DNA from 4 places in the Paeniclostridium hominis genome. Region 2 is predicted to be linked to each of the others. Evidence: riboswitches for the same ligand, from Rfam matches in the RefSeq annotation. Region 2 holds a riboswitch; each other region holds the start of a gene.

Region 1 (8,335 bases), on a different contig from region 2:
AATCTATGAGCAAATTAATTTTAGTAACTGGAGGATCTAGGTCAGGAAAAAGCAATTTTGCTGAAAGTTTGTGTATTAATAGAAGAAACTCCACTGCTTATATAGCAACTTCTATTCCATTTGATGATGAAATGAAAGATAGAGTTAGGAAACACAAAGAAAGTAGACCTAGCAACTGGAAAACTTATGAAATTTATAAGGATATATACTCTATAATTAGTGATATAAATAAAAAGCATAAGACGGTTATACTAGATTGTGTAACTTTATTAGTCAATAATTTAATGTTTGAATACAAACTAGATTTTGATAATTGTACGCCACAAGAAACTAATGAAATGGAATCTTACATAAAAGATCAAATATATAAACTTATAAGAGAAGTAGAAAAAACAGATTTATACTTTGTAATGGTAACTAATGAGCTAGGTATGAGTTTAGTTCCAGATAATAAACTTTGTAGAGTATACTCTGATATAGTAGGTAGGATAAATCAGTATATAGCTAAATGTGCTGATGAAGTCTATTTTGTAGTTAGTGGTATACCTATGAAGATTAAGGAGTAACTTATGAAAAGATTTATAGGTATATTACAATTTTTTACTAGAATTCCAATAAGGGTAAATATAGGTTTTGATGAAGAGTTTCATAAAACAATGTATTACTTTCCTTTAGTAGGGTTTGTATTAGGAATTTTATATTTTATAATTGGATTAGTATCAAGTTTTTTATTTGATAGCTATATAACTTCTGTAAATATTTTGATATCTACAGTGATATTAACTGGAGGTCTTCATTTAGATGGTGTAGGAGATACATTTGACGGTATATATAGTTATAGAGATAAAGAAAAAATATTAGAGATAATGAAAGATTCACGATTAGGAACAAATGCAATGCTATCAGTATTATTTTTAATGTTGATGAAACTTGGATTAATATATTCAATTGTACAATCAGGACAATTATATAATTTAATATTTATGCCTGTATTTGCGAGAATGGCAATTGTAATAGCTTGCTATAAAAGTGTCACTCCGAGAAAAAATGGAATGGGTAATGTATTTATAGGCAAACCTTCTTTAAAAATGATATTAACTGGAATAGTGTATACAGTTATATTAATAATAATTATGGGTATTACTTTATTTAACTTAAATTCATTAGATTTAATTAAAGTAATAGCGTTCATACCTATAATGATTATATTATCAAGATGTTTTGTAAGATATATATATTCTAAAATAGATGGGATAACAGGAGATATACTTGGATGTATTTCTGAGCTTATGGAAGTAATGTATTTAATCTATATATATTTAATTTTTGGATTAAAGTAAGAGGTGAATAGATGTCTAGATTAATACTAGTAAGGCATGCAACAACTAATGATAATATAGATGGGAATTTATCAGGTCATATAGATAGCGAACTAAGTGATTTAGGGAAATTACAGATAGCTAAATTAAATGAATTTCTTGAAAAAGAAAAAATAGATTCTATATATACAACTACATCGACTAGAACAAAACAAACTGTACTAGAAATATCAAAATCTAGAGGAATAAATATTATAGAAAAAGAAAATTTAAAAGAAATTAGTTTTGGAGATTTCGAAGGGTTTAATTTTGACATTATACAAAAAAATTACCCAGAAGAATTTGAAAAGTTAATTTCACAAGGATTTAATTATAGATATCCTAATGGAGAAAGTTTAATAGACTCATATAATAGAGTACGTGAAGAAATAGATAAAATAATAAGTTGCAATAAAGATAAGACTATTTTAATATGTTCTCATGCAGGAACTATAAGAAATATTATATCTTACTTAATTGGGAAAACTTATGAATTTCATTGGAATTTTAAAATAAATAATGCATCAGTGAGTATTATTGATATAGTTGATGGATTTCCAGTGATTCAAACACTAAATAATACATCTCATTTAACTTAGAATAAATAAGAATACATAAAAATATTATAAAATTAACATAAATTAGGTTCTTCATTGAAGATTAATAGGGAAGAAGGTAAAAATCCTTCGCAGCCCCCGCTACTGTGATACTGACGAAACTATTAGACACCACTGTGACGATTTACGGGAAGGAATAGAAGTAGGTTGAAGTTTAGCCAGGAGACCTGCCTAGTTTATGAATATAAAATCTTCGGGGTGAAGGATTTTAAAAATTGGTGAAGTATGTGCATTTTTAAAAACCTATCCTTTAGAGGATAGGTTTTTATGTTTCTATAAATTTAAATCTTCAATTTATAGATAAAAATAATTATCAAATCACATATCTGAATAATGTAGAGTATTTTAAACGTTGTTAAAAGATTAAAGAAGTGAATTTTTTGTTGTTTAAGGAGATTAATAATATGAGTAAATCGTTAATGTTTTTAGGAACAGCTTCTAATGTTGGTAAGAGTACTTTATCGGCAGGGTTATGTAGAATTTTAAAACAAGATGGATATAGAGTCGTACCTTTTAAATCTCAGAATATGGCACTAAATTCATATATAACTAAAGATGGATTAGAAATGGGGAGAGCTCAAGTTACTCAAGCCGAAGCTTGTGGTATTGAACCAGATGTTAGAATGAATCCTATTTTATTAAAGCCTGCTGGGAAAAATAGATGTCAGGTAATTGTTAAAGGCAAAGTCTTAGACCATGTGAGTGCTAGTACTTATCATGGGTATAAGGATGAATTAGCGTCTATGCTTAAAAGTATATATGGAGATCTAAGTAGTGAATATGATGTAGTTATTTTAGAGGGTGCGGGTAGTTGTGCAGAAATAAATTTAAAAGATAAAGATATAGCTAATATGGGAATGGCTGAAATTGCAGATGCTCCAGTAATTTTAGTAGCTGATATTGATAGAGGTGGAGTTTTTGCTTCAATCGCAGGAACTATGCTTTTATTAGAAGAAAAAGAAAGAGCTAGAGTTAAAGGAGTAATCATAAATAAATTTAGAGGAACTGTAGAACTTTTACAATCTGGTATAGATATGCTAGAGGATATTATAAAAGTTCCAGTATTAGGAGTTGTTCCTTATAGTGATTTAAATATAGAAGATGAAGATAGTGTGACGGATAGATTTAATAAACAATTTAGACAAAATGATATAAATATTGAAATTATAAGAACTCCTTATATGTCTAATTTCACAGATGCTCATATGCTAGAAATACAAGAGGATGTAAGTATTAGATATGTAGAAAAAGGACAATCTTTATCAAATCCAGATATGGTTATTATACCAGGAAGCAAAAATACAATAGAAGATTTAATTTATATAAGAGAGAGCGGATTAGAAAAGCAAATAAAAGACTTAGAAAGACAAGGTAAATTAATATTTGGAATTTGTGGAGGATATCAACTTCTAGGTAAAAAAATATATGATCCAGATGGAGTTGAAGGGTCTATAAAAGAAATAGATGGACTTGGTCTTTTAGAGATAGAAACTATATTTGAAAAAGAAAAAGTAACTACTCAAGTAGAAGCTGTAATAAATGAGAATTTAGGGGGTTACTTAAATTTATTAGGAAATAAAAGTGTTAGAGGGTATGAAATTCATATGGGAATAAGTAAAGGAATTAATAAACCTTTAAATACTATAGTAAAAAAATTAAATGAAGAAACTTCATATGTTGAAGGATGTGTAAATGAAAAAGGAAATGTAGTTGGGACTTATCTTCATGGAATATTTGATGATGTTGAGTTTACAAGAAGTTTACTAAATTCAGTTAGAGAGAAAAAGGGATTAGAGGGTGTAGAGAGTTCTATAAATTCTTTTGAAGAATTTAAGAATAAAGAATATGACAAATTAGCAGATATATTAAGACAATGTCTAGATATAGATAAAATATATGAAATTATAAATGGTTAGGTGAAATTATGAAAAAAATATTAATAGCAGGAACGAGTAGTGGAGTAGGTAAAACTACTATATCACTAGGAATAATGCAAGCACTAACTAATAGAAAGTTAAAAGTACAACCTTATAAAGTTGGACCAGATTATATAGATCCATCTTACCATACTTTTATAACTAAAAGAGATTCAAGAAACTTAGATTCTTATATGTTAGATGATGAAAAAATTAAATATATAGTAAATAATGCTTCTAAAGATGCAGATATATCAGTAATTGAAGGTGTAATGGGTCTTTATGATGGATTTGGAATTGACTTAAATGCTTGTACAAGTTCATACACTTCAAAATTACTAAAAGCTCCAGTTATATTAGTTATAAATGGAAAGGCTATGTCATCATCAGCAGCTGCTATGGTATTAGGATATAAAGAACTTGATAAAAATGTAAATATAAAAGGTGTAATAGTGAATAACGTAAAAACTCAAAGACACTATGAACTTATAAAAGAAGCTATAGAAATATATTGTAAAATTGAAGTCTTAGGATATTTTCCACCTAATGAAAAATTTTCATTAGAATCAAGGCATTTAGGATTAGTTCCAAGTGTAGAAATAGATTCTTTAACAGAGAAGTTTAATAATTTAGGAAATGAGATTGAAAAATACATAAATATAGACAGATTAATTGAGATATCAGAAGGTGAAGAAATTGAAAGTAACTTTGATATAAGTGATCTACCAAAGTTTAAAAATAAAAAAATAGCTATAGCTTATGATAAGGCTTTTAATTTCTATTACAAAGAAAATTTAGAACTATTAAAACAGATGGGTGTACAAATATTAAAATTTAGTCCCCTTAATGATAAGCATTTGCCTAAAGCGGATTGTATATATATAGGAGGAGGCTTTCCAGAATTGTTTGCAAAAGAACTAGATGCAAATCAAAGTATGAGAAAGTCTATAAAAGAAGCTCATGAAAAGAATATACCTATATATGCTGAGTGTGGAGGGTTAATGTATTTAGGAGAAAAGCTTAAAGATTCAAATGATGATGAATTTAACATGGTTGGAATTTTTAAAGGAACTAGTGAAATGACTAAGTCTCTAAAAAGATTTGGGTATTGCGATGGAATTGCTAAAATAGATACAATACTTTCTAAAAAAGGAGATGTAATAAAAGGTCACGAGTTTCATCATTCAGTATTTAATAGTGAAGAACCATGTGCATATAAAATGATTAAAAAAAGAGGAAATAAAGTATTAGATGAATGGGATGGAGGATATTCAAAAGGTAATACTTTAGCTACATATTTACATACCCACTTTTATAATAACTTAGATGCCATAATTAAATTTGTAGGTGGTAGAGATGAATAGTTTAACTGTAATTATAATGACATTAGCCTACATACTGGATTTAATAATAGGGGATCCGTATTCTTTTCCTCATCCAGTTAGATTTATTGGAAATTTAATAAGATTTGTAGAAAATAAAATACGAAGTATATCAAAGACATCAGGACAATTAAAAATGGGCGGATTTGTATTGTGGATTATAACTGTAGGAACTACATTTATAGTAACTAATTTAATAATTAGTGTATTTACATTTAGTAAAATATCTTATGTTATAGTAGCATCAATAATACTATATACAACTTTATCTACAAAATGCTTAGCAGATGAAGCTAAGAAGATATATAAGGTTTTAAAAACTGGAGATATAGAAAAATCAAGAAAACAGTTGTCTTATATAGTAGGTAGAGATACAACTAATTTAAATGAACAAGAGATAATAAGAGCTACAGTTGAAACGGTAGCAGAAAATACTGTAGATGGAATAATATCTCCTATGATGTATGGATTTATAGGTGGGCCTGTACTTGCGATGGTCTATAAAGCCATAAATACTTTAGATTCAATGGTAGGATATAAAAATGAAAAGTATAAAGATATAGGATTTGCATCTGCAAAAATTGATGATATTGCAAATTTTATACCTGCAAGGATAACTCCATTTTTTATGATTATAGCAAGTTTAATGCTTCGACTAAATGCTAAAGAAAGTATACGAATAGCCATAAGAGATAGAAAAAATCATAAAAGTCCAAATTGTGCGTATCCAGAAGGTTCAGTAGCAGGTGCACTTGGAGTTCAATTAGGTGGTACTAATATATATTTTGGGAAAGAAGTTTATAAACCTACTATAGGTGATAAACACAGAGAATTAGAAATAGAAGATATTTTAAAAACTAATAGAATAATGTATGTTACATCTTTTGTGGCATTAGTGATATTTTCTATTATAATTTATTTAATTAGATAGAAGGTGAAAAAATGAATGATCTTGGACATGGAGCTAATGTAGAGATTATGTGTAAAACTTACAATAAAGATTCAAAAAATATAATTGATTTTAGCTCTAACATAAACCCATATTTAATAAATAATTTAGAAAATTATATATTAGATGGATTAAGAGAATGTGTTAAATATCCAGATATAAATTATACCAATTTAAGAAAAAACATAGCTAATTATCTTAATGTTAAAAGTTCATTTATAATACCAGGCAACGGTGCAACAGAGATAATATATCTCTTAATGAAAAGTATAAATAAAAGATTAGCTATATTAAATCCTACATTTTCAGAATATGAAAGAGGCGCATTACTAAACAATGTAGATGTAATAAACTTATATCTAGATAAGGATAAAGATTTTGAAATAGATATAAATAATATAAAAGAAAATATAGATAAATTCGATAGTTTATTTATATGCAATCCATCCAATCCAATAGGTAGAGTATATGATTTGAGTGAATTATTAGAAATTTTAACTAAACATAATAAGCTACTTATAATTGATGAGACTTTTATGGAATTTGTAGAAAAAGAAGAAAAATATAGTTTAGTAAAATATATAGAAAATAACCCGAATATATTTATAATCAAAGCAGTAACTAAATTTTTTGGCCTGCCAGGTTTAAGATTAGGATATGGTGTTTGTAGCGATGAAAAGTTATTGGAAAATATGTATAAAATAAAAGAGCCATGGTCTATAAACACTTTTGCAGATGTACTTTCAAATTACCTATTTAAAGAAGAGGGATATATAAAGGCAAGTAAAAAGTATTTTATAAAAGAAAGAAATTTTATGCTTAAAAATTTAAATGAAATTAAAGAAATTAAAGCCTATAAAACAGATACTAATTTTATATTAATTAAATTAAAAAATAAAACGGCGAAAGAATTAAAAGAAGAATTGTTCATAAAAGGCGATATTCTTATAAGAGATGCATCTAACTTTAGAAATCTAGATGAAAATTATATAAGAGTAGCTATAAAGAGCCATGAAGAAAATTTAGAGTTAATAAATCAATTAACTAAAATTCTAGGAGAATAGAATGAAATCACGTGGAATATGTCCAGCTTCTTGTGGGGAATTTGTTCAAGGTATTGTAAAGGATAAAGAGTATTTATCATCTTATGCTATAGATAGATACTCAATAGTTACTTTAGAAGAAAGAATAGAGGATGTAAAAAAAGGTCCTTTAAAAGCTAGAAAGGCTATAGAAGAAGTTTTTAAATACTTTAATTTACCTAAAAAAGAATTAAAACATATATCTATAGATATAAATAGTGAAATACCTATAAGTAAAGGCATGGCAAGCTCAACTGCTGATATAGGAGCTACTATAAAAGCAACTTTAAATCTTATAGGAAAAAATTTAGATGAATATGAAATATCTAGGCTTGCAACAAAGATAGAGCCCACAGATTCTATTTATATTAAAGAAAATACAATTTTTAATCCTTTAGATGCAAATGTAATAAAAAAATTAGGTGTTTTAGATACTGGAAAAGTATTAATATTAGAACCTAATGAAACTCTAAGTACAAAATACATAAGAAAAAAAGAAAATTACAATAAGTTAAAAAAGCAAAATAAATACATAATAGAATATGCTTTTAAGCTTCTAGAAGAAGGTATAAAAAAGAAAGATTTAAATTTAATAGGACAAGCTTGTAATATAAGTAGTATTGCAAATGAAAACATACATAAAAAGAAATATTTAAATGAAATAATGGATATATCGAAAGAGTATGGAGCCTATGGAGTCAACATTGCGCATAGTGGAACTGTGGTAGGAATACTTTTAGAATCTGATATGAATGAAGAAATAATTAAAACTAAGCTTATAGATAGAAAGATAAATAAAAAATATAAAAAAATATACACAGCAAATATAATAGCTGGGGGACTTAGGAGTGATTAAACATGGAATACATTAAAAACCCTATGATGATAGAAAATAAAAGTTTTGAAATAATACAAGGAATAATTGATGAAATAAGACCAGATTATAAATTTAAAAATGATTTAGAAGAAAAAATTATAAAAAGAGCTATACATACAACGGCAGACTTTGAATATTTAGATATATTAAAAAT
Region 2 (8,335 bases):
TCCTTTTATTTTATTTATTCTTGCTTTTGCATATCTTGATAAATTAAGTGCTTTTGATAATTGAGCATCTCCATTTAAAACTAAGTTGGATCTTGCTCCATCAATACTTGCCATTAACAAGTATGATGCCGATGTAGATTGAATCATATTTATACTTTGCAATACCTTACTTGATTCTATACGTTCATTATTTAAAAGTAATGCAGAGGCTTGAGTTAAAGCTCCTCCAGTTTTATGAATACTTATAGCTGACATATCAGCTCCTAAGCTTATACTTGGAGGTGGTAAGTCTTTATGAAATGGAAAATGTGCTCCGTGTGCTTCATCAACTAAAACTAAAACATTTTCCTCATGACACAACTCAATTATAGCTTCTAAATCACTACATGCTCCATAGTAAGTTGGATTTAGTAAAAATAAAGCTTTTATATCTTTATGATTCTTAAGTTCATTTTTTATATCTTCATAAGCTACATTTAAACTTATTCCAAGTTCATCATCAAATCCTGGTTGTATAAATACAGGTTTTCCACCAGTAAGTATTAAAGCATTAATAACCGATTTGTGAATGTTTCTTGGAAGAAGTATCTTATCTCCTGGATTTATAGTGCTTAAAATCATAGCATGTATAGCCGATGTAGTCCCATTTGTTATGAAAAAAGCATCGTCTGCATTATAAGCATTTGCTAATAAATCTTGAGCTTTTTTTATAATTCCACTTGGATTTGAAACATTATCCATAAGAGGCGATGAATTTATATCCATTTTCATAATATTCTTACCAAAATACTCATTTAAAACTTCTACTCCTTGATGTCTAACATGACCAGGAACATCAAAACAAGCTATATCTTTATTAGAATAATCTTTCAGAGAAGTAAGTAATGGAGTTTGTCTATGACTTAATGTAGAGTCACTAAAAAAATTAGCTTCTAACTTTTCTCCAATAGCTTCCATTTTAATCCTCCTTTCTATATTTTAAAATCAAATCTAAAAGTAAAGATTATTATTTCTATTCATAAAATTTAGTTTTATTAAACTTACAATATTTATTATATTAAGTTTTTATTTTTTTGCAAGCAATTTTTTTTATATTTTTTAACTTTTTTATTTTTTTTGTTTTTAGTATTTTCAATAGTTTTATATCTAACTTTATATTTTTGTTTATATTAATTTTTCTTAAGTTTAGTATTTATTAACTTTTGTTTATATTAATTTTTCTTAAGTTTAGTATAACTAACTCATTTTTTAAGTTTTATCAATAGTTTTATTTTGATAATATATATTTTTGAGTATATCATTGCTAAACTTTTGAAAATAAACATATTTTACCTTTTTTATAGAAACGTCATAATCTTTTCATTTTTAAGACAAAAAGAGGTGATTAAATTTAATCACCTCTTTTTTACTATCTACAACCTTTATATATAATATTTATAGAATCATCATCTTCATCTTTTATAACTTTTGCATCAACATCATAAACTTCTTTTATAAACTCTTTTGTCAAAACATCTTTCGGAGTTCCATAAGCTACTATTTCTCCACCTTTTAAAACGTAAATTTTATCACAGTACATAGCTGCTATATTCAAGTCATGTATAGCTGCTATAACTTCAATACCTAAATTTTTTACAATTTCCATTAACTGCAATTGATATTTTATATCTAAATGATTTGTAGGTTCATCTAAAATTAGACACTTAGTTTTTTGTACCAAAGCTCTTGCAAGAATCACCCTTTGTTGTTCTCCTCCAGATAAGCTATTAAAACTTCTATTTGCTAAATGTCTTATATTTACTTTATCAATAGCTTCATAAACAATATCATAATCTTCTTTTGTATCTCTATCCATAAGTTTTTTATATGGGCTTCTCCCCATTAAAACCATATCAAGTACTGTAAAATCAAAACTATGATGATTATGTTGTGCTAAAACTCCTATTTTTTTAGCACTTTCTCTAGTAGATATTTTTCCAATTTCTATCTTATCTATATATATACTTCCACTACTTGGACTTAAATTTCTGTATAAACACTTTAGCAAAGTAGACTTGCCACTTCCATTTGGTCCTATAACTCCTATAAATTCTTTATTTCCTAATTCTATATCAATACCTTTTAAAATTTCATTTTTATTTAATAAGACTTTAAGGTCTTTAGTTTCCAAATTCATTAATTACAACCTCCAAAACCATAACTTTTTCTTATCATTAGATATACGAAAAATGGAGCACCTACCATAGATATTAAAATACCTATTGGAAGTTCTGCATTTTCTATTATAATTCTAGAAAGTACATCTGCCCATACTAAAAATATAGCACCTAAAAGAGCTGATATCGGGATAAGTTTTTTATGGTCAGTTCCAAAGAAAATCCTAACAATATGAGGTATAATAAGTCCAACAAAGCCTATCATTCCCGCTGAATAAACTACTAATCCAACCATCAAAGATGTTATAACTAAATAAATCTGTCTATAGATATGTAAATCAGTTCCTAGAGTTATAGAAACTTCATCTCCTAATAACATTAAATTTAAAATTCTATATTGACTCATAAAAAATAATAATCCAATTATTATAAGTGGAAGTATAAAAACTATCTCTTCCCACTTAGCTCCACCTAAGCTTCCCATAAGCCAAAATGTAATACTTTTCATTCCTTCAGCATCATTTTTTATATAAACAATAAAACTTGAAAATGCACTACAAACCGAACTTAAAGCCATACCTGCTAACAATAATTTAGTAGAGTTTGGCCTACCTCCAGCATTAGAAATTACCAAAACTAACATAGAAACTACAAAGGCTCCTATAAATGCAAATACCCCTATAGCATTTCCATTTAAAAATGTAGTTAATCCTAGCATTATAGCTAACGTTGCTCCCAAAGAAGCTCCTGATGAAACCCCTAAAATATATGGGTCTGCCAATGGGTTTTTAACTATGGCCTGCATAACAACTCCAGTTACAGAAAGACCTATTCCCACACATAACGCTAGAATTATTCTAGGTAATCTTATAAGCCAAACCACATCATGAATTGCTCCACTTGATAGACTTTTATCTGCTATATTAAATAATCTAAATACAATCACATCATATACTTGTTTTATAGATATATCACTTGACCCTATAGTTACAGCTATTAATATAGACATTATAACTAAAAATATCAATAACATTATAACTAAAATATATAAAGGCTTTGATTTAACAAAGCCTTTCTTTTCCTTCATATCATAATTTTCTAAGCTTTTAATTGAATGCATCTGTAAATATCCTTCTTTCTATTTTTGATCTGGATAAAGTCCATTTGCAAATGTTTCAATTCCATCTATAGTTCTTACCCCACTACAATACATTTGTCCAAGTTCAATTGGGTAAACTCTATCATTTTTTACAGCATTTAAACTTTGTAATGCTTTATCTTTCATTACTAAATCTTTTGTTTCACTTGCTTTATTATCGTCTTCTCTATTCATGTAAACAACAAATATACTATCTGGATTTAATTTTACTAAATCTTCTTTACTTAATGAATTTCCATCTTCATTTAAAAGTTTAGCACCTAACTTAGTAACCATATCTCCACCTAAAGTTGTTTTTCCATATCCACTAATTTTACCATCAATTAACTCTATTATTAACGTTGTTTGTTGTTTTTTACCTTTTTCTGATTCTACAATTTTATTTACTTTGTTATTTATATTATCAACTATTTTTTTAGCTTTATCTTCAACATTAAATATTTTACCTATATTTAATATATCGTCACACTCATTTTGTATAGTTTTTGGTTCAACTGCACCACTGTTTAGTGCCATATATGTATTTACACCTTTATCTTGCCAATAACTTACATCACCGATTGCTTTATCTGAAAATAATGAATACCAACCTAATATTAAATCTGGTTGTAACATTGTAACAGTTTCTTTAGAAGGTGTAAATTCATCTAAGTATTTAACCTTTTTAAAGCTTTCTTTATACTCATCTTTAACCTTGTGATCAAGCCCTGCTGCAGCTACCATATTATCTTCAAGTCCTAATGCAAGCATAGTTTCAATAGAATCTTGATATACAGCTAATACTTTCTTAGGTTTTTCTTTAAAAGTAACTTTTATTGCTTCTTTTTTGCTGTTATGAGAAGTTATTGTAACTGGATAATATCCATCATTTTTCTCAGTGTTACTTTCAACCTTTGTGTTTTTAGCTTCTTCTTTTTTTGTTTCAGTTTTTGCACAACCGGCTATACTTAGTCCTACCACTAAACTAAGTAATCCTACTTTAATTTTTTTTGAAATTTTCATTTTTCCTCTCCCTCCGAAAGTTTGTAATTTAGGCAGGTCTCCTGGCTCATACTTCATCCTAATCTTTTCCTTCCCAAAGAATAATCTTTAGTGGTTTTATAAAGACTCGTCCATATTTACAGTAGCGGGGGCTGCTAGTGATTTACACACTATTCCCTTTTAATATTAAAACCTAAATTTTTCATATTTATCATTATAATATTAGCATAATTTTATATACAATTCTAGAAAATAAGAGTTACTACAATAAAAAAAGCTCGTATTTGTAAAATATCTTTCAAATTCGAGCTTTTTATCTTATTTTATATAACTTTTAAATATATATTAAGCTAATTCTAAAGCTATATTCATCATTCTTGTAAATGCTGTTTGTCTTTCCATAGCAGTTGTAGCTTCACCTTTAAATGGACAATCTGATATTGTTAATATGCAAAGTGCATTAACACCAGCTCTAGCAGCATTCATGTAAAGTGCAGCCGATTCCATTTCTACAGCTAATACTCCCATTTTAGTCCATTTTGCTAAACCTTCTAATCCGTCATCTCCGTAGAATACATCACTACATAATATATTTCCTACTTTAGGCTCAACACCTTGACTCTTAGCTACATCTACAGCTTTGCTAAGTAACTCATAACTTGCTATCGGTGCATAAGTACCTGGTAAGTTATATTGTGATGCGTAATTAGAGTCTGTACATGATCCCATACCTATAACTATATCATGCATTTTTAAATCTTCATGTAAAGCTCCTGCTGAACCTATTCTTATAAGATTTTTTACTCCATAAAAATGTATTAACTCATATGTATATATTCCTATAGATGGACATCCCATACCTGTTCCTTGTACAGATATTCTTCTTCCTTTATAGTAACCTGTATAACCATTCATTCCCCTTACAGTATTGTATTGAACTACATCTTCTAAAAATGTCTCTGCTATAAACTTAGCTCTTAGAGGATCTCCTGGTAATAATACTGTTTCTGCTATATCTCCTAATTTTCCGTTATTATGTGGTGTTGGTGCTCCCATTGCCATAATCTTTTTCTCCTTTTAAATTTATTTTCTTAAAACTAATATTTTAATAATATATTATCTTCTTTTTTAATTAAATAATTCATTTACATTTGAAACTGATATACTATTTAACTTTTATTAAATTTTATGAAGAAAAATACATATATATACATATGTTATCACTTCAATTATTCTACACTTTTTTAATTTATTATACACTATATCATATATATATTTTACATTTTTTTACTTAATAATACAATACTTTAATTTAATTTTTAGAATTTTTATAATATAATTTTATTTTTTAATTTAAATAAATTAAAACCTTGCATCTTGGCAAGGTTCTATTATTTACTTTATGCTAAATTTTTATTACTTTCTTTTATAACTTGTTGAGCTATATTCGCTGAGTGATCTGCAACTCTTTCTAAGTTACTTAATAAATCTAAGAAAATAACCCCAGCATCTATATTACAAGAATTTTCATTTAATCTTCTCATGTGATTTAATCTACAAGTTTTTTCCATTATATCCACTTGTTCTTCTAGTTTTATAACTCTACAAGCTAAATCTGTATCAGATTTTTCCATACACTCTAGTGCTGTATTATAAGTTTCTATAACTTTTTCATATAAATCTTTTAATTCTTTCTCTCCATCTTTAGATACATTTAAGTTATTTTCTATAGTAGATATTGCAAGTTCAGCTATGTTCTCAGCATGATCTCCAACTCTTTCTATATCATTTACAGTGTTAAATAATAAATCCACACTTTCTCTTGAATCATAATTTAGTGAAGTTTTAGATAATTTTAATAAAAAATTTAATATACTCTTTTGCAATTTATTTATAAGCTTTTCTTCTTCAAAAGAAGCATCTACCTTAGATTTTGACTTTTCTAAAAATCCTTCCATTGCATTATTTAAACTTAATTTAGCTTTTTCACCCATTCTTAAAGTTTCTTTTACAGTGTTTGATAAAGCTATCGATGGAGTTTCCATCATTCTTTCATCTATATAAAACACAGTTTTATCTTTTTCTTTTTCACATTCTTTTTCTGGCATAAGTTTCATAGTAAGTTTAACTATATATTTTGAAAACGGTAATAATAATATAACATTTATTACGTTAAATAATGTATGAGCATTTGCTATTTGTCTACTAACATCTTCTGGATTTAAATACTGAACCATCATAGTTATTGGCTTAGTTAATATTAACATAAATACAATCGTTCCTATTACATTAAATACCAAATGCATTAGCGCTGCTCTTCTAGCATTTATACTAGCACCTATACTAGATATTAATGAAGTAACACAAGTTCCTATGTTTTCTCCATATAATATAGGAAGCGCTGCAGCTAAAGGTATTAACCCTTGAGATGCAAGTGCTAATAACATACCCATAGATGCACTTGAACTTTGAACTATTGCAGTTATACCAAATCCTAATAATATACCTAATATTGGTTTATTACCAAAAGCTACTAATGCATCAGTAAACCCTTTGTACTCAGCTAATGGCTTTACTGCTTCTTTCATAAAGTCCATACCAGTAAATAATATACCAAATCCAATTAATATTTCTGCCATTGTCTTAGTCTTTTGATTTTTAGAGAATAAGTATATAACAATACCTATACCTAATGCTAAAGGTGCTATTCCAACTAAATCAAGTGATACTAATTGTGCTGTTATAGTTGTACCTATATTTGCACCCATTATAACCCCTATAGCTTGGGGTAATGTCATAATTCCTGCATTAACAAATCCTACTACCATAACTGTAGTTGCACTACTACTTTGTATAATTGCTGTAACCAAAGCTCCAACTAGAACCCCCATTAATACATTGCTAGTTAAAAGCTCAACTATTCTTTTTAATTTTTCTCCTGCCGATTTTTGAAGCCCATCTGCCATAAGGTTCATACCATATAAGAAAAGCCCCAGTCCTCCCATTAAACTTATTGCTATTTGCACTTAATTTTTTCCTCCTTGATATATAAATATAAAAATTTAATTTACCTCTTTCGTTATTTTAATTTTACCAAATATTTTGTCAATTTTAGTTAAGTTAATGTTAAGAAAAACAACCATCTGTTAACTAAGTGTTAATATATTGTTAAGAGAATGTTAACTATTAAAAAACAATTAAACTTTAGTTAAAAATCAAACTTTTACAGTTAAAAAATCGTTAATTTTGTTAAAAAACAACAATAAAAGCGAGTAAATTGTTAATTTACTCGCTTTTTATCTATTTATCTATTGATTATTCTTGTTCCTGTACATCCGCTCAATGCTTCTTTTGCCTTTTCTAAGGAAGTTATTATAGCTTTAGCATTTTTATTATTTTCTACAAATTCTATACAAGCTTCAATTTTTGGAAGCATAGATCCTTTTGCAAAGTATCCTTCTTTTATATATTCCTTTGCTAAATCTATATCCATAGTATCTATAGCCTTTTGATTTTCTTTGTTGTAGTTTATATATACCTTCTCAACAGCTGTTAATATTAAAAGCGTATCCGCCCCTAAATCTGTTGCTAGTTTACAACTCGATTTATCTTTATCAATTACAGCATCTACTCCTATATAAGAATTTTCTTCTTTTATTACAGGTATACCTCCTCCACCTACAGCTATAACTATACATTCTTTTGATAGTTTTTTTATTACATCAACTTCTAAAATTTCCTGTGGTTTAGGAGAAGGTACTACTCTTCTATAGCCTCTATTACTATCCTCTATAAATTTATATCCTTTTTCATCGCTTATTTTTTTAGCTTCTTCTTTACTATAAAACATACCTACTGGCTTTGTTGGATTAAAAAAAGCTTCATCCTTTTTATCAACAATAACTTGTGTTATTAAACTTACAATATCCATTTTAATACTTCTTTTATTTAACTCTTCCTTTATAGATTGTTGAAGATGATACCCAATATAACCTTGACTCATAGCTCCACATTCAGCAAAAGGAAAATTAGGCGTATT
Region 3 (8,335 bases), on a different contig from region 2:
ATTATTAGGCGAAGTAGTAGTAGCAGATACTCAAGCTAACTTAAAAGCAAGAGTAGAAGCAGAATACGGAGCAACTGATGGAAAATTAAAATTAGCTAAGAAAGCTAAAGAATTAGGATTAGATGCTATACATGATACAGTTCATGAAATGTGTAAAGATGAAGCTAGACATGGTAAAGCATTCTTAGGTTTATTAAACAGACATTTTGGGAAATAATATAATAAGAGGAATTATATAATTCCTCTTATTATATTAACTAAAAATCAGAAAAATTTTGAAATTTATGATTTAATATAGTAATATAGGGTAGTATATATATGAGTAAAGTCAAAAGTTAACAAAATTAAAGGTTGAATTGATAGGGAAATTAATAAAAAGTTTATATAAATTTAGGAGGATTATAAATATGAAAAAATTTGTTTGTACAATATGTGGATATATACATGAAGGAGAAATGCCACCAGAAGTGTGCCCTATATGTAAAGCACCAGCTAGTAAGTTTGAAGAAATGAAAGGTGAAATGACTTGGGCTGATGAACATAGAATAGGTGTAGCACAAGGCGTAGATCCAGAAGTAGTAGAAGGATTAAGAGCTAACTTTGTAGGAGAATGTACAGAAGTAGGAATGTACTTAGCAATGAGTCGTCAAGCAGATAGAGAAGGATATCCAGAAGTAGCAGAAGCTTATAAGAGAATAGCATTTGAAGAAGCAGAACATGCAGCTAAATTTGCTGAATTATTAGGCGAAGTAGTAGTAGCAGATACTCAAGCTAACTTAAAAGCAAGAGTAGAAGCAGAATACGGAGCAACTGACGGAAAATTAAAATTAGCTAAGAAAGCTAAAGAATTAGGATTAGATGCTATACATGATACAGTTCATGAAATGTGTAAAGATGAAGCTAGACATGGTAAAGCATTCTTAGGATTATTAAATAGACATTTTGGGAAATAATATATAAAGGAGGAAATCTAAATAGATTTCTTCCTTATTTATTTTCAATATATTTAAGTAAATAGAAAGTATAAATTGCATTAGACAAAATACTAAATAGGCAATTTTAGTCGTTGGATGATGTATAAGAAATTAAATTAGTAAATATGGTTAAAGGATTTTATCAAACTAAATTTTTAGATAAATATCTTTATACTGTAATAATACTAGTTTAAATATAATATGATTAAAATATAAAGATATCTAAATATAAATAAAGGAGTAATAATATTTTTATAGAATACTATTACATATGATGAAAATTTAATATACTATATTATAGGTTTTTATTTATAAAATTAATAGGGAAAGAGGTTAAAATCCTCTGCAGCCCCCGCTACTGTTATGCTGATGAAACTTTTTATACCACTGTGACTTAATATAAGTTATGGGAAGGAAAAGTAGTAAGATGAAGCTAAGCCAGGAGACCTGCCTATAATATATAAATTAATTTCTTCGGGGTGAAGGAAAATAGTTTAAAATTTGTATATAATAAGTTGATGATGATTATTTTGTATACAAACTATTAAGTTATATTAATCCTAATCCCGGTATTGGGATTTTTTTATTTTAAATCCTAATATATAATTAAGCCCCTAATCTTATTAGATTAATATAAATAAAGAAATTATATTTTAGCCTAACTTTAGCTCCTTAGATTTTATCTAAGGAGTTTTTATTTAATTATAAAGACGATATGATTTTAAAGATTGTAAATTATGGATATCATTAATATGTAGAATTAATAAATTTGAATTAATATAGATAATAGATTAAAATATACATATAACATTGACTGTAGGAGGTAATTAATGGATATAGATTCGCTAAACCCCGCCCAAAAAGAAGCGGTACTTAAAACAGAAGGACCAGTACTTATATTAGCAGGAGCTGGATCTGGAAAAACGAGAGTTTTAACAACTAGAATAGCTCATCTTATGAAAAATAAAGGAGTACATCCTAGTAATATATTAGCAATAACATTCACAAATAAAGCGGCAAATGAAATGAAGGAAAGAGTTGAAGAAACCATAGATTCAGATGTAAAAGATATGTGGATAACAACTTTCCACTCATGCTGTGTTAGAATGCTTAGAAAAGATATAAATAGAATAGGCTATAATAGATCTTTTGTTATATATGATAGTTCAGACCAAGTAACTTTAGTTAAAGATTGTTTAAAAGAACTTAATTTAAGTGACAAAGCATTTGAGCCTAAAGTTGTTATAAGTTATATATCTGGAGCAAAAGATAAATTACTAACTCCTAAAGAATATAAGGATATGCATAGAAATGATGCTAGAATGAGTAAAATTGCTGATGTATATACACTTTATCAAGATAGATTAAAAAGAAATAGTGCACTTGACTTTGATGACTTAATAATAAAGACAGTAGAATTGTTAAAGACTGAAGAAAGTGTACTAGCTTATTATAGAAATAAATTTAAATATATAATGGTTGATGAGTATCAAGATACAAGCAAAGCTCAATATGAATTTATAAAATTATTAGCTAAAGAGCATCAAAATATATGTGTTGTTGGAGACGATGACCAAAGTATATATGGTTGGAGAGGTGCAGATATAAGAAATATACTTGAATTTGAAAGAGATTATGAAGATGTTCATGTTGTAAAATTAGAACAAAATTATAGATCAACTCAAGTCATATTGGATGCTGCAAATACAGTTATATCTAACAATATAGAAAGAAAAAGAAAAAAACTGTGGAGTGAGCAAAAAGAAGGGGAAAAAATAAAGATACAAGTTGCAAATGATGAAATGGAAGAAGCTGATTTTGTAGCTGATAATATATGGAGAATCCATAGAAAAGAAAATAAACCTTTCAAAGATTTTGCAGTACTATACAGAGCAAATGCACAGGCACGTGCTATAGAAGATGCTTTAAATAGAAGTCAAATACCTTATAATATATATGGTGGTACTAAATTCTATGAAAGAAAAGAGATAAAGGATTTAGTTGCTTATTTAAGAGTTCTTCAAAATGTACAAGATGATATATCTTTAAAAAGAATAATAAATGTACCTAAAAGAGGAATTGGACTTAGAACTATAGAAAAAATAGAAGATAGAGCAAGTTTAAGACAAGAAAGTATATTTTCTGTGCTTTTAGATGTAGATACTAATTCAGATATATCTACAAAAGCTAGAGCAAATATAAATGGATTTGTAGATTTAATAGGAACACTTAGAGTAATAAAAGATGCTTATTCCGTAAGTAAGCTTATAGAAAAGGTACTTGATGTTACAGGGTATTTAGATGAACTTGAAAAAGATAAAAGTGAAGAATCTCAAGATAGAATAGATAACTTAAAAGAGTTTATATCTATAGCTATAGAATTTGAAAATACTAGTGAAGAAAAAGATTTAGAAACTTTCTTAACTAATGTTGCTCTTACTTCTTCAGAAAGTGATGATGAAGAAGACGATAGAGTATCTCTTATGACTATACATACATCTAAAGGACTAGAGTTTCCTGTAGTTTATTTAGTTGGTATGGAAGAAGGATTATTCCCAATATCAAGGGCCGTAAGATCTATGAGTGAGTCAGATATAGAAGAGGAGAGAAGACTTTGCTATGTTGGGATAACAAGAGCTAAAAAAGAGTTATATATGACACTTACAAAGAAAAGAACTCTTTATGGAAAAACTAATCCATCTATACAATCAAGATTTATGGAGGAATTACCAGAAGAGTGCATAGAAAAATTAAATAAAGAGGAGCATGAGCTAAGTTATTCTAAAGCAAATTACAATATATTAGATAAGTATAAGCAAAAATATATGAAGTCTATGAATAAGGCAAATGTTGCAAGTAAGGTTAATGCTACTATAAAAGAAAGTAAAACTGAATCTAATGTTGATGATATAAAATTAGGTTCTAAGGTTCATCATCCTAAGTTTGGGGTAGGAACTGTAGTAGCAGCTTCTGGCTCTGATTTAACAATAGCTTTTAATAATCAAGGTATAAAGAAAATAAATAAAGAATACACTACATTAGATTTACTATAAAATTTAATATAATTAAGGGGGATTTAATATGAATTCAAAAGAATTTGCTAGAAATTTAATCGGGTTTATAGAGAAAAGTCCAACAGCTTTTCATTCAGTAGAAACATCAGAAGAATTATTAAAATTGAATGGATTTAAAAAACTTGATGCTAGAGACAAGTGGACTATAGAAAAAGGCGGAAAGTATTACACAACTAAAAATTCATCAGCTATAATAGCTTTTACTGTTGATACTGATAATTTAAAAGAGGATGGATTTAGAATAATAGGTTCTCATTCAGATTCACCTTCATTTAGAATTAAACCAAATCCAGAGATGGAAGTTGAAAAAACTTATTTAAAACTAAATACAGAATGCTATGGAGGACCTATATTAAACACTTGGTTAGATAGACCACTAGCTATAGCAGGTAGAGTTATATTAAAAGGAGAAGATATACTAAGACCTGTTGAAACTTTAATAAATATAAATAGACCTATATGTATAATACCTAATTTAGCTATACACATGAATAGACAAGTAAATGAAGGCGTAGCTTTAAATAAGCAAAAGGATATGTTGCCATTAGTAGGATTATTAAATGATACATTAGAAAAAGATAATTTCTTAATAAAAACTATAGCTAATGAGTTAGGAAGAAAAGTAGAAGAAATACTTGATTTTGATTTATTTTTATATGAATATGAAAAAGGTATGCTAATAGGACCAAATGAAGAAATGATATCTTGTGGAAGACTAGATAATTTATCTATGGCACATGCTAGTTTACATGCATTAATAGATTCTAAACCTTCAAGAGGCGTTAATGTAGTATCGGTATTTGACAATGAAGAAGTAGGAAGTTCAACTAAGCAAGGAGCAGATTCTAATATGCTAATAAATGTATTAGAAAGAATATCTTTATGTTTAGGTCAAAGTAGAGAAGAATTCTTTAGAAGCTTATATTCCTCATTTATAATATCTGCTGATCTTGCACATGCTGTTCATCCTAATGTTTCAGAAAAACATGATCCAACGAATAGAGCAGTTATGGGTAAAGGACCAGTTATAAAAATAAATGCAAATCAAGCATATACAAGTGATAGTCAATCTACAGCTGTTTATAAATCTATATGTAAAGAAGCTGGAGTTAATTGCCAAGAATTTGTTAATAGATCTGATGTAAGAGGTGGAAGTACAATAGGACCTATATCATCTACACATATAGATATACCATCAGTAGATGTAGGAAGTCCGATACTTGCTATGCATTCTATAAGAGAATTAGGATGTGTAGAAGATCATATGGATATATATAAAACTTTTAAAACATTTTATGAATTATAAAATTAATAAAAAAAGTTAAAGTTAGGGGATGTATAAAAAGTATTTTACTTTTAGACATCCCCTATAATCATTAATGAAAATAAATATAGGAAAAAGAATAGGAGTGATTTTAGATGAAGACAGGTTTATGCCTAGCAGGCGGAGGGGCTAAAGGAGCATTTCAAGCTGGAGTTATATATGGATTATATGAAAAAGGAATAAAATTTGATGCTATAGCTGGAACATCTATAGGGGCTATAAATGGATATTATATATACACAGAAAATGTTAACAAGTTGAAAGAAATGTGGATAAACATTCAGAAAATTGGTGAAAACGGTATCAAAATAGTTGATAATACTGTGGATAATTCTTTAGCAATTGATGAATTAAGAGGATTAATCAACAACTCAAGTTATTCAAAACCTTGCTATATCAATTATGTGGAAGTTGAAAATTCAAAATTAGAAGAAAAAATAGTAGATATATCTGAACTAAGTTATGAAGATGCATTATTAAGTATAAAATATAGTTCATTACTTCCGTTTAGACCGTCAAAAGAGTTAAAGCCTTTTGAACAATTTGGCAAAGATTTAATAGAGGGGTTATATGATGGATATAAATTAGATGGGGGTATATTAAATAATGTTTTAATAAAGCCCTTAATAGAAGCTAAAATGGATAAAATAATAGTTATAACTATGAAACATGATTATGAATTACCAGAAGATATAAAGAACATATATAAAGAGGAAGATATAATTATTATAAGACCAAATACTATATTTGAAAAAAATGCTACTCTAAGATTTGAAGGTGAGTTTTGTAAGAAGATATTTAATGAAGGTTATGAAATTGTAAAAAATATGGATATTAATTTGTAAATAACTACAATTATATTAAAAACATTGAATAAATTGTCGTATATTAGTATAATAAAAAAGTTCTAATTTTGAAATATAAAATATGGAGTTGATATAAATTATGGCAACTAAAAGAATTGCTGTACTAGGTGGACCTAGATGCGGAAAGACAACATTAATACAACACTTATATGTAGAAATGAAGATATCTGGATTAGATGTAGGATATGCTTTAGAATACTCTACTGAATATTTAAGAGATAAGGGTATGATAGAAACTATATCTGAGCAGTATGGTATATATTTAGGGCAAAAGAAAATAGAAGACGATTTATCAGCATTTGATTATGCACTTACAGATTATGCTACATTTGTACCTTACATATACGGTAGATTTATGCTAGGAGATAGAAAAAGAACTCAAAAAGAGATTCAAATTTTAAAGGATTTATATTGTTTAGCATTAGAAGATATACAAAACTATGATATGATAATATACGTTCCTAGAGAATTTGGATATGTTAAAGATGGAGTAAGATGGCAAGATGAAAGTATAGCTATTAAAATCGATGAAGCTATATTAAGTTTCTTAAAAGCAGAGAATATAAATTATATAGAAGTTTCAGGATCTACGAAAGATAGAGCTAAGCAAATATTAGATTTATTAGATATAAATTATGAAGAAACTGCATTATTAAATGAAAAATAAGCTACTAAAATAAGTAGCTTATTTTTGTGATTTTTTAGTGTTATTGGTATATAATATAAAATGAGAATATAAAACTCATAAGAAAGGAAGTACATAAAATGGAAAATAAAAATCCTATAGTAACTATAGAAATGGAAAATGGAAAGCAAATAAAAGTTGAGTTATATCCACATATAGCTCCAAATACAGTTAAAAACTTTGTATCTTTAGTAGAGTCAGGATACTATGATGGAGTTACATTCCACAGAGTTATACCTGGATTTATGATACAAGGAGGATGCCCTAATGGAAATGGAATGGGTGGACCTGGATACTCTATAAAAGGAGAATTTACTCAAAATGGACATACTAACAACTTAAAGCATGAAAGAGGAGTTATATCAATGGCTAGAACAATGGCTCCAAATTCTGCTGGTTCACAATTTTTCTTAATGCATGCAAATTCTCCACACCTAGATGGACAATATGCATCATTTGGTAGAATAATAGAAGGTCTTGATGTTGTAGATGAAATAGCTTCTGTTAAAACTGATAGAATGGATAAACCTCAAACTCCACAAGTAATGAAAAAAGTTACAGTTGAAACATTTGGAAAAGATTATTCTGACGTAGAAAAAATTTAATTGTATATTATATATGGTTATAAAAAAAAAGAGATTCTTAAGTTTAAGAATCTCTTTTTTTTATATTTTAAAATTATATATTTTTCTTAACTGCTTCTGTTAAATTTGGAACTAATTGTTTCTTTCTTGAAACCGCACCTTCAACAAATACTCCTTGAGAAGCATTTACTTTAAATGCATCAGATATTATTTTATCTTCAGCTTTGTATATTAAATATGAACCTTCTTTTATTATATCTGTTACTGCTAATAATAACATATCAAAGTCAGTTCCATTTATATAACTTAAAAATTCATCTTGCTTATTAAGAACTGCATCTATATCTAAAGTAAATACTTGTCCTATTCCTACCTTTTTGCCTTCCATATCAAATGGTTTAAAGTCCATATTTACTATTTCTTCAACAGTAAATCCATCTAATGATGTACCAGCTTTAAACATATCCATAGCGTATTTTTCAACATCTACTTTAACTATTTTATTTAATTCTTCAACAGCTTTTTTATCCATATCTGTAGTTGTTGGAGATTTAAATAATAATGTATCTGATAATATAGCAGACATTAAAAGACCAGCTATTTCATAAGGTATTTCAACATTATTTTCTTTAAACATTTGAGTTATTATTGTACAAGTACATCCAACAGGCATTAATCTCATTGATAAAGGAGTATCTGTTTTTAATCCTCCTAATTTATGATGATCAACAACTTCTACTAAATCAGCATCTTCTAGTCCATCTATGCTTTGTCCGTACTCATTGTGGTCAACTAATATAACTTGAGGTTTACCTTCTAGTACTAAGT
Region 4 (8,335 bases), 1.3 Mb from region 2:
GCGAAATATGATGTAGAAATAGGCTTTTTAGATTTATTTACAACATGGGCAATTTGTAGGTTTGGAAGTCCAACTGCAAAAAAAATAACTTGGCTTCATGGTGATTTTAAAGTAGTTGTAGGTGCAAATACAGTAGATTATGCAAGAGATATATATGGGAGAATGGATAAAATTATAAGTGTATCTGATGGTGTAAGTAAATCATTTATAGATTTTATAGGAGATGGATTGAATTCAAAGCTGCAAAGAATTTATGTTCCTATTGATATATATCAAATACGCAAATTATCATTAGAAGATATAGAATATAAAAAAAGTAAGTTTACTATAATGTCAATAGGAAGATTATCATCAGAAAAAGGATTCGATAGATTAATTAAAGTTCATAAAAGACTGATAGATGAAGGAATAGACCATGAATTAATAATAATAGGTAGTGGAGCGGAAGAAGAAAATCTCAAAAATTTAATAAATAATCTAGGCCTAGAAAGTAGTTGTAAACTAATTGAATATCAAAAAAATCCTTATCCATGGATAAAGATGTGTGATGTGTTTGTATCACCATCTTATCAAGAAGCATTGGGCATTGCAATTATAGAAGCTATGGTATTAGAAAAACCAGTAGTTGCAACAGATAACCATGGACCTAGAAGTTTATTTAAAGATAAATTAGGGCTTATGGTTTCAAATAGCGAAGAGGGCTTATATTATGGGCTTAGACTTATGATATTAAATCAAGAAATAAGAGAAATATATACAAGAAACTTAAAAAAAGTAGAACATTTTGACTTTGATAAGTCTATTGTTATGCCTGAAATAGAAAGGTTGCTTGATGAAATAAAAATATGATAGATATTATAATTTTAACGTACAAAAATTATTTAAATTATAGATAGTTTTAGGGGGTAATCATGAAGGTAAGTATAATAATACCTGTATATAACGTAGAAAAGTATATAGATGAATGTATTTTAAGTGCGATAAATCAAACATTAGATGATATAGAAATAATAGTTATAGATGATAAATCAACAGATTCAAGTTTAGATATATTAAATAAATATAAAGAAAAATATGACTTTGTAAAAATAATATCAAATGAAAAAAATATAGGCATATCTGCTATTAGAAATATTGGAATACAAAATGCTAAAGGAGAGTATATATACTTTTTAGATATCGATGATTATTTAGATGAAGATGCTATGAAAATTTGTTATGAAAAAGCTAAAGAATATGATTTAGATATGGTCAAATTTGATACTAAAGTATCTGAGGAAAATGATTTTAATGAGAGCTGTAAAAATATAGAATCTGAATGTATTAAAGGTGAAGATTTTTTAAAAAAATATTTTACAACAGCAGACTATAATAATCTTGATATATCGAATTTGTATAAAAGAGATTTCATAATTCAAAATAATCTTTTCTTTTATGAAGGAATATTAGATGAGAGTAAATTGTATTCTATTCAATCGTTTTTATTAGCTAAGAGGGTTTTATATATACCTAAAAAACTATGTTTAAGAAGAATTAGAGATAATTATATAGTGGTATCGGATAACTGTAAAAAAAGATTAGAAGATACAGAATCTATACTAAGAGAAATGTGCAGATTTTATATAAATAATAAAGATTTGTTTAAATCAGATGTAGCAGATAATATAAAAAATCATATAAAATTTATGTTTAATAAAGCTATTATGCTTTGTGAAAGAGGCAATTTAATAGATGATAAAAATAGGATAATTAAAAAATTTAAAATAGGTGATGAAATTATTTTAAAGGAACTAGAATTTGAAGAGAAAATTTCATATAAAGAATATAATAAGAAAAATATTTTATTTGTAATGTATCTTTTATCTGATGGAGGAGCAGAAAAGGCTTTAATGTCGATACTAGATAATCTAGATTATTCAAAATATAATGTAGATTTAGTAGTCTTAGCAAAAGAAAAAAGTTACTTATATGATATAAATGAAAATGTGAATGTAGTGTATATGTATGATACTGTAGATGAAATGTATAAGGAATACTTAAGTGGAAATTTTAATTTAGAATTAGAAAAAAAATATGATGTAGAAATAGGTTTTTTAGGTATATTTACAACATGGGTAATTTGTAGATTTGGAACTCCAAATGCAAAGAAAATAACTTGGCTTCATGGTGATTTTTCTTTGATGGTATGCGGAAATTCAAAAGATTATGTAACTGATATATATGGAAGAATGGACAAAATTATAAGTGTATCTGATGGAGTAAGTAAATCATTTACAGATTTTGTAGGAAATGGTCTAAATTCAAAACTACAAAGAATATACGTTCCTAATGATGTATCTAAAATACGTGAATTATCGTTAGAATATATAAAATACAAAAAAAGTAAATTTACTATAATGTCTATAGGTAGATTGGGATCAGAAAAAGGATTTGATAGATTAATTAAAGTTCATAAAAAACTAATAGATGAAAGAATAGACCATGAGTTAATAATACTAGGTAGTGGAGAAGAAGAAGAAAATTTAAGAAAACTAGTGAAAGATTTGAAGTTAGAAAGTAGCTGTAAATTAATTGAATATCAAAAAAATCCTTATCCATGGGTAAAAATGTGTGATGTGTTTGTATCACCGTCTTATGCAGAAGCATTAGGCCTTGCAATCATAGAGGCTATGGTATTAGGAAAACCAGTAGTTGCAACAGATAATCATGGATCAAGGGCTTTATTTAAAGATAAATTAGGTCTTATGGTTTCAAATAGTGAAGATGGATTATACTATGGACTTAGACTTATGATATTAAATAAAGATATAAGGGATTTATATATAAGAAATTTAAAGGAAGTAGAAAAATTTGATTTTGATAAGTCTATTGTTATGCCTGAAATAGAAAAATTATTTGATGGAGGCAAAGAATGATTTCTATAAGTTTATGCATGATATTAAAAAATGAAGAAGATGTTATAGGAAGATGTTTAGATTGTGTAAAAGACATAGTAGATGAAATTATAATAGTAGATACAGGCTCAACAGATAAAACAAAAGAAATAGTTAAAAAATACACTGATAAAATCTATGATTTTAAATGGATAGATGATTTTGCTGCCGCTAGAAATTATTCTTTTAGTAAAGCTACAAAAGACTATATATTTTGGATAGATGCAGATGAGGTATTATTTAAAGAAGATCAAATCAAGTTATTAGATATAAAGAAAAATTTAACTTCTAATATAGACACAGTTACAATGACAGACCACAGAGGATTAGATGAAAGTGGAGAACCATTGTTAAGATATAAAAGAAATAGATTAGTTAAAAGAAAAAATAATTTTAAATGGGTTGGATTTATACATGAATACTTAGGAGTTAGTGGGAATGTATATGAAAGTGAAGTAGCAATAACACATCAAAAACTACATGATGCAGGAGATAGGAATCTTAGAATTTATAGAAAAAAATTAGATGAAGGTCATAAATTATCAACAAGAGATATTTATTATTACGGAAAAGAGCTTTATTATAATAAGTTTTACGATGATGCTATAAAAATTCTTACTGAATTTAGTAATATGGATGTGTGGGTAGAAGAAAAAATAGATGCTATGTGTAAGGTATCTGATTGTTATTTTTTTAAAGGTGATTACAAAAATGCTAGGGAAAGTATATATAAAACTTTTGAATATACATCTCCTAGAGCTGAAGCAGTGTATAGATTAGCAGATTGCTTTAAAGAGGAAGGTAGATATGAAGAAGCAATAAGTTGGTATGAAAGTATATTCAACTTGGAAATGCCAAAAAATTGTTATGGATTTATTTCTCCAGAATATTGGACTTGGAAACCTCACCTTCAACTTACTGTTTGTTATTATACAATAAATAAAATAGAAAAAGCTATAAAACATCATAATGAGGCTTATAAGATTAACCCTAATAATGAGTATATAGCTCAAAATGAGCAGTTTTTTAACAATGAGCAATAAATTATAAAATTTACATTTATTTATATATATGAATCTTATTAAATAGTATTATTTTTTTTAGAGAGTTTATAAAAAAATAAACTCTCTAGATTATTTTGTTGAAATTTGTTAGAATAATGGAGTATTAGTTAATTTTATAAATCTAAGAAAATTAGAGGAATATAAAGATATTTATAGAATTAATAAATATGTGATAAATTAAATATATCTATTGTAGGTTTTTAGAAATAAGATTAAAAGGGAAAGAGGTTAAAATCCTCTGCAGTCCCCGCTACTGTGAAGCTGATGAAACTTTCAAATACCACTGTAATGTATATTATGGGAAGGGAAAGGAGTAAAATGAAGCCAAGCCAGGAGACCTGCCTACAGTAATTAAATTAGTTTCTTCGGGATGAAGGAAAATAATTAAAAAAGTAATATCTTGGTTTTTTATAGGCTTAGGTATTATTTAAGATGTTATTTAAATCCTAATCCAAAAGTTAGGATTTTTTTTGTACCTGATAAACTTAAAAACTATATTTAAATTTATAAATTAATTTATCACAAAAATTTATATTATTTATAATAAAAAGTGAGGTACTAAAATGAATTATTTAACACTATCCGTAGTAGCCGGTGTTTTAATTGTACTGTTAAACCCGACTACATCAAGCGCTATGCATATCATGGAAGGATTTTTACCAGTAAAATGGTCAATACTTTGGACCATAGTATTTATTCCATTTTTCGTATATGGATTAAAGGCAATTAATGAAATAGTTAAAAAAGATCCAAAGAAAAAGGTATTATTAGCATTAGCAGGAGCTTTTGTATTTGTATTATCAGCACTAAAAATACCATCATTAACAGGTAGTTGTTCACACCCTACTGGAGTAGGATTAGGAGCAATATTATTTGGGCCAGCTGTTATGGCTGTAATAGGGACAATAGCATTATTATTCCAAGCAATATTACTTGCACATGGTGGACTTACTACATTAGGAGCTAATGCTTTTTCAATGGCAATAGTTGGACCTATAGTTTCATATTTAATATTTAAGTTTTGTAGAAAAAGAAATTTAAGTATTGGTGTGAGTGTATTTTTAGCAGCGGCATTAGGCGATTTAGCTACATACACTGTTACAGCAATACAATTAGCACTAGCATTTCCTGATCCTGCAGGAGGAGTGATTGGATCTGCAGTTAAATTCTTAGGAGTATTTTTCACGACTCAAATACCTATAGCTATAGCAGAAGGATTATTAACTACTTTAGTATATAATTTAATAACACAAAATAATGAAGAAGGAGTTGAAGATAATGAGTGCAAATTCGAAAACTAAAACTAAAAACTTTATATTACTTGCTTTAACAATAATACTTATAATAACTCCTTTACTTTTAAATTCTAAAGCTGAGTATGGGGGAGCTGACGGAGAAGCAGAAAATTTAATTTCTGAAATAAACCCAGATTATAAACCATGGTTTAGTAGCTTATACGAACCACCTAGTGGAGAAATAGAAAGTTTATTATTCTCTACACAAGCAGCAATAGGAGCTGGATTTATAGGATATTATTTAGGTTCTAGAAAAGGTAAAAAAGGTAAATGCTAGAAATTGATAAATGTGCTTATAATAGCAATCTAACAAATGCTAATCCAATGATTAAAGTAGGTGTTACTTTTATTTTTATGGCAATTTCTTTAATAACTAATAGTATTAGTCTACATTTATTAATAATGTTATTTATAAGCATGTTAATTGTGTTTTTAGCAAGAGTTGATATTAAATTGTATATAAAGTGCTTAAAGATACCTATATATTTTTTAATTATAGGAACTACACTTAATTTAGTTAATATATCTTTTGAAAATAAAGATTTTTTATTTGATATAAAAATATTTAGTTTTTATATAGGTACGACTAAATTTGCAATTGAGAATTCTATACATATATTACTAAGAGCTATGAGCTCAGTTATATCTATTTATTTTTTAATACTTACTACTCCATTTAATCAGTTAATAATTATATTTAAAAAATTGCATATTCCAGATACATTATTAGAACTTATGGTTTTAATGTATAGATTTATATTTATTTTCTTAGAAGAAGTAAAAAATATATATAAATCACAGCAATTAAAATTTGGGTATACAAATTTAAAAAACTCGTATAATTCAACGGCACTACTTATAAAAGTCTTGTTTTTTAGAATGATGAAAAGATATGAGGAAATGAGTATAACTTTAGATATAAAGTTGTATGATGGGAAATTTCATATATAGGAGAGAACTATGTTTAAGGTAAGTAATTTAACATACAAGTACGATAAATCAAATAAGGCAATAGATAATATAAGTTTAGATTTCTCAAATGGAAATATGATTGGAATAATTGGAGCAAATGGTTCTGGAAAATCCACTTTATTTATGAATTTAGTAGGTATCTTAAAACCGTCTGATGGAAAGATATTTTATAATAATAAAGAATTAAGTTATAAGAAAAAAGATTTATATAACTTAAGAAAAGAAGTAGGTATAGTATTTCAAGACCCAGATAAGCAAATATTTTATTCAAGAGTATATGACGATGTTGCTTTTTCTTTAAGAAACATTGGTTTGGATGAAAAAGAAGTAGATAAAAAAGTACATAGAGCATTAGAGCTTGTTAATGCCCTAGATTTAATAAATAAGCCAGTACATTTTTTAAGTTATGGTCAGAAAAAGAGAATAGCAATAGCATCTGTAATAGCTATGGAAAATAAAGTAGTTCTTTTAGATGAACCAACAGCAGGGCTTGATCCTGAAAGTACAAAGGCTATAGTAAAAATATTAAAAGATTTATGTGATAAAGGAATTAAAATAGCTATATCAAGTCATGATATGGATTTGATATATGAAATTTGTGATTACATATATGTGCTTAATAAAGGAAATGTAGTAATAGAAGGAGATTGTGAAACTGTATTTAAAGAAGATAAAGCTATAGTAAATGCTGGATTAAATCTTCCTTGGCTTGTAAAAGTTCATAAGAATATGAATTTACCTTTATTTAAAAAAGAAGAAGAACTTTATATCTACTTTAATAGTTTAAAAAATAATATTTCTTTAAATGATTAATATTTTGATTAAAAAATTCTTAGATTTATTCTAAGAATTTTTTTGTTTTACACAAAATAAATATATAGTATATACTAAATGGTGTTTTTTTATAAAAAATATGATTTTTTTTATAAAAATAGTTGCACAAAAAAGGAAAAAAGTATATAGTATAACATATAAAGAATAAATTAAATAAATAATATATACTAAATAATGATGGAGGTAATGTTAATGTGTACTTTAATAGCATATGGAAGTAATAATGGAATAACTAAAAATTTAGCAATGTCTTTATCAGAAAAATTAGATTTAGAGGTTGATGTTAGAAATACAAAATATAATTCATCTTTTTATTTAGATAAATATGACAATATTTTAATAGGTATAAACTTAGTTAATGGAGAAATATCTAATGAAATTAAAAAATTTATAGAAAATAATATAGAAGATTTTCAGTTTAAAAAATTAGGATTTTTCACTATAAATAAAGATGATAATCAAATAAATACTATAGATACAAGTTTACCTAAAGAGTTTAAAAATTTAATAGACTTTGAAGGTCATTTTAGTAAAGCTTATTTAGATGAGATAAATTCTTTTGTAGAAACATTAAATCAAAAATTAGCATAACTTGTATATATTAATAAATGCCTATAATGTCTTATATAAAAATATATATTCTAATAAATCACTAGCCAAAATTTAGGCTAGTGATTTTTAATTTTAAAAATGGGTATTATATAAGTAGTTAAATTGTAGATATAATACTTTCAATATATTATTATATAAATAGAGTAAAAATAAATTTTTAGTTAACACTAACGGGATACGCTAAGGAGATATAAATATGGGAAGATTATTAGAATTAAATATGGAATCAGATGCACTTGAACTTGCAAGAAATTTTTGTAGAGATAATGACCTTATGCTTTTAAGTAATAGTATAGAAGATGAAAGTTTACTTGTAATGGATAGAAATTGTGTTACAAAGAGAATATATATAAAAGATGGCGAGTGGTCATTATAATAAAAAAGCATGAGTAAAGTATAACTCATGCTTTTTTATTATAATTTTTTAATTTAATTTGTATATTTTAATTATTCTGTGTCTTCTACGTATTCTAAAATATCACCTGGCTGACATTCTAAAATTTTACATAAACTATTTAACGTAGTAAATCTAACAGCTTTTGCTTTATTTTTCTTTAAAATTGAAAGATTGGCCATGGTAATTCCAAGTTTCTCAGAAAGCTCAGTTGAGCTCATCTTTCTCTTT

What was found. Region 2 has a riboswitch for cobalamin ahead of H8891_RS01610 (ABC transporter substrate-binding protein). Riboswitches for the same ligand answer to the same signal wherever they lie in the genome.
Region 1: linked by a shared signal. The riboswitch ahead of H8891_RS14345 (cobyric acid synthase) and the one ahead of H8891_RS01610 (ABC transporter substrate-binding protein) in region 2 are both predicted to bind cobalamin.
Region 3: linked by a shared signal. The riboswitch ahead of pcrA (DNA helicase PcrA) and the one ahead of H8891_RS01610 (ABC transporter substrate-binding protein) in region 2 are both predicted to bind cobalamin.
Region 4: linked by a shared signal. The riboswitch ahead of H8891_RS07820 (energy-coupling factor ABC transporter permease) and the one ahead of H8891_RS01610 (ABC transporter substrate-binding protein) in region 2 are both predicted to bind cobalamin.

What each region holds. Positions count from the first base shown of each region.
Region 1 covers NZ_JACRWD010000012.1:1,905-10,239, forward strand. Annotated here, with positions in the region: gene cobU (bifunctional adenosylcobinamide kinase/adenosylcobinamide-phosphate guanylyltransferase) at 6-566, shown strand; gene cobS (adenosylcobinamide-GDP ribazoletransferase) at 570-1,340, shown strand; gene H8891_RS14340 (histidine phosphatase family protein) at 1,352-1,957, shown strand; cobalamin riboswitch at 1,985-2,164, shown strand; gene H8891_RS14345 (cobyric acid synthase) at 2,380-3,891, shown strand; gene H8891_RS14350 (cobyrinate a,c-diamide synthase) at 3,900-5,255, shown strand; gene H8891_RS14355 (cobalamin biosynthesis protein) at 5,248-6,204, shown strand; gene H8891_RS14360 (pyridoxal phosphate-dependent aminotransferase) at 6,216-7,286, shown strand; gene H8891_RS14365 (GHMP family kinase ATP-binding protein) at 7,288-8,160, shown strand; gene H8891_RS14370 (cobalt-precorrin-8 methylmutase) at 8,163-8,335, shown strand, end outside.
Region 2 covers NZ_JACRWD010000001.1:329,169-337,503, reverse strand. Annotated here, with positions in the region: gene H8891_RS01625 (aminotransferase class I/II-fold pyridoxal phosphate-dependent enzyme) at 1-957, opposite strand, end outside; gene H8891_RS01620 (ABC transporter ATP-binding protein) at 1,409-2,176, opposite strand; gene H8891_RS01615 (FecCD family ABC transporter permease) at 2,176-3,276, opposite strand; gene H8891_RS01610 (ABC transporter substrate-binding protein) at 3,295-4,317, opposite strand; cobalamin riboswitch at 4,332-4,508, opposite strand; gene deoD (purine-nucleoside phosphorylase) at 4,642-5,352, opposite strand; gene H8891_RS01600 (Na/Pi symporter) at 5,697-7,322, opposite strand; gene arcC (carbamate kinase) at 7,601-8,335, opposite strand, start outside.
Region 3 covers NZ_JACRWD010000004.1:1,268-9,602, forward strand. Annotated here, with positions in the region: gene H8891_RS10585 (NADH peroxidase) at 1-217, shown strand, start outside; gene H8891_RS10590 (NADH peroxidase) at 408-953, shown strand; cobalamin riboswitch at 1,257-1,443, shown strand; gene pcrA (DNA helicase PcrA) at 1,805-4,027, shown strand; gene H8891_RS10600 (M18 family aminopeptidase) at 4,056-5,354, shown strand; gene H8891_RS10605 (patatin-like phospholipase family protein) at 5,468-6,217, shown strand; gene H8891_RS10610 (AAA family ATPase) at 6,318-6,905, shown strand; gene H8891_RS10615 (peptidylprolyl isomerase) at 7,004-7,528, shown strand; gene H8891_RS10620 (manganese-dependent inorganic pyrophosphatase) at 7,602-8,335, opposite strand, start outside.
Region 4 covers NZ_JACRWD010000001.1:1,607,289-1,615,623, reverse strand. Annotated here, with positions in the region: gene H8891_RS07835 (glycosyltransferase) at 1-849, shown strand, start outside; gene H8891_RS07830 (glycosyltransferase) at 912-2,915, shown strand; gene H8891_RS07825 (glycosyltransferase) at 2,912-3,976, shown strand; cobalamin riboswitch at 4,175-4,357, shown strand; gene H8891_RS07820 (energy-coupling factor ABC transporter permease) at 4,561-5,298, shown strand; gene H8891_RS07815 (energy-coupling factor ABC transporter substrate-binding protein) at 5,276-5,569, shown strand; gene cbiQ (cobalt ECF transporter T component CbiQ) at 5,563-6,243, shown strand; gene H8891_RS07805 (energy-coupling factor ABC transporter ATP-binding protein) at 6,253-7,077, shown strand; gene H8891_RS07800 (flavodoxin domain-containing protein) at 7,291-7,689, shown strand; gene H8891_RS07795 (hypothetical protein) at 7,907-8,086, shown strand; gene H8891_RS07790 (helix-turn-helix domain-containing protein) at 8,158-8,335, opposite strand, start outside.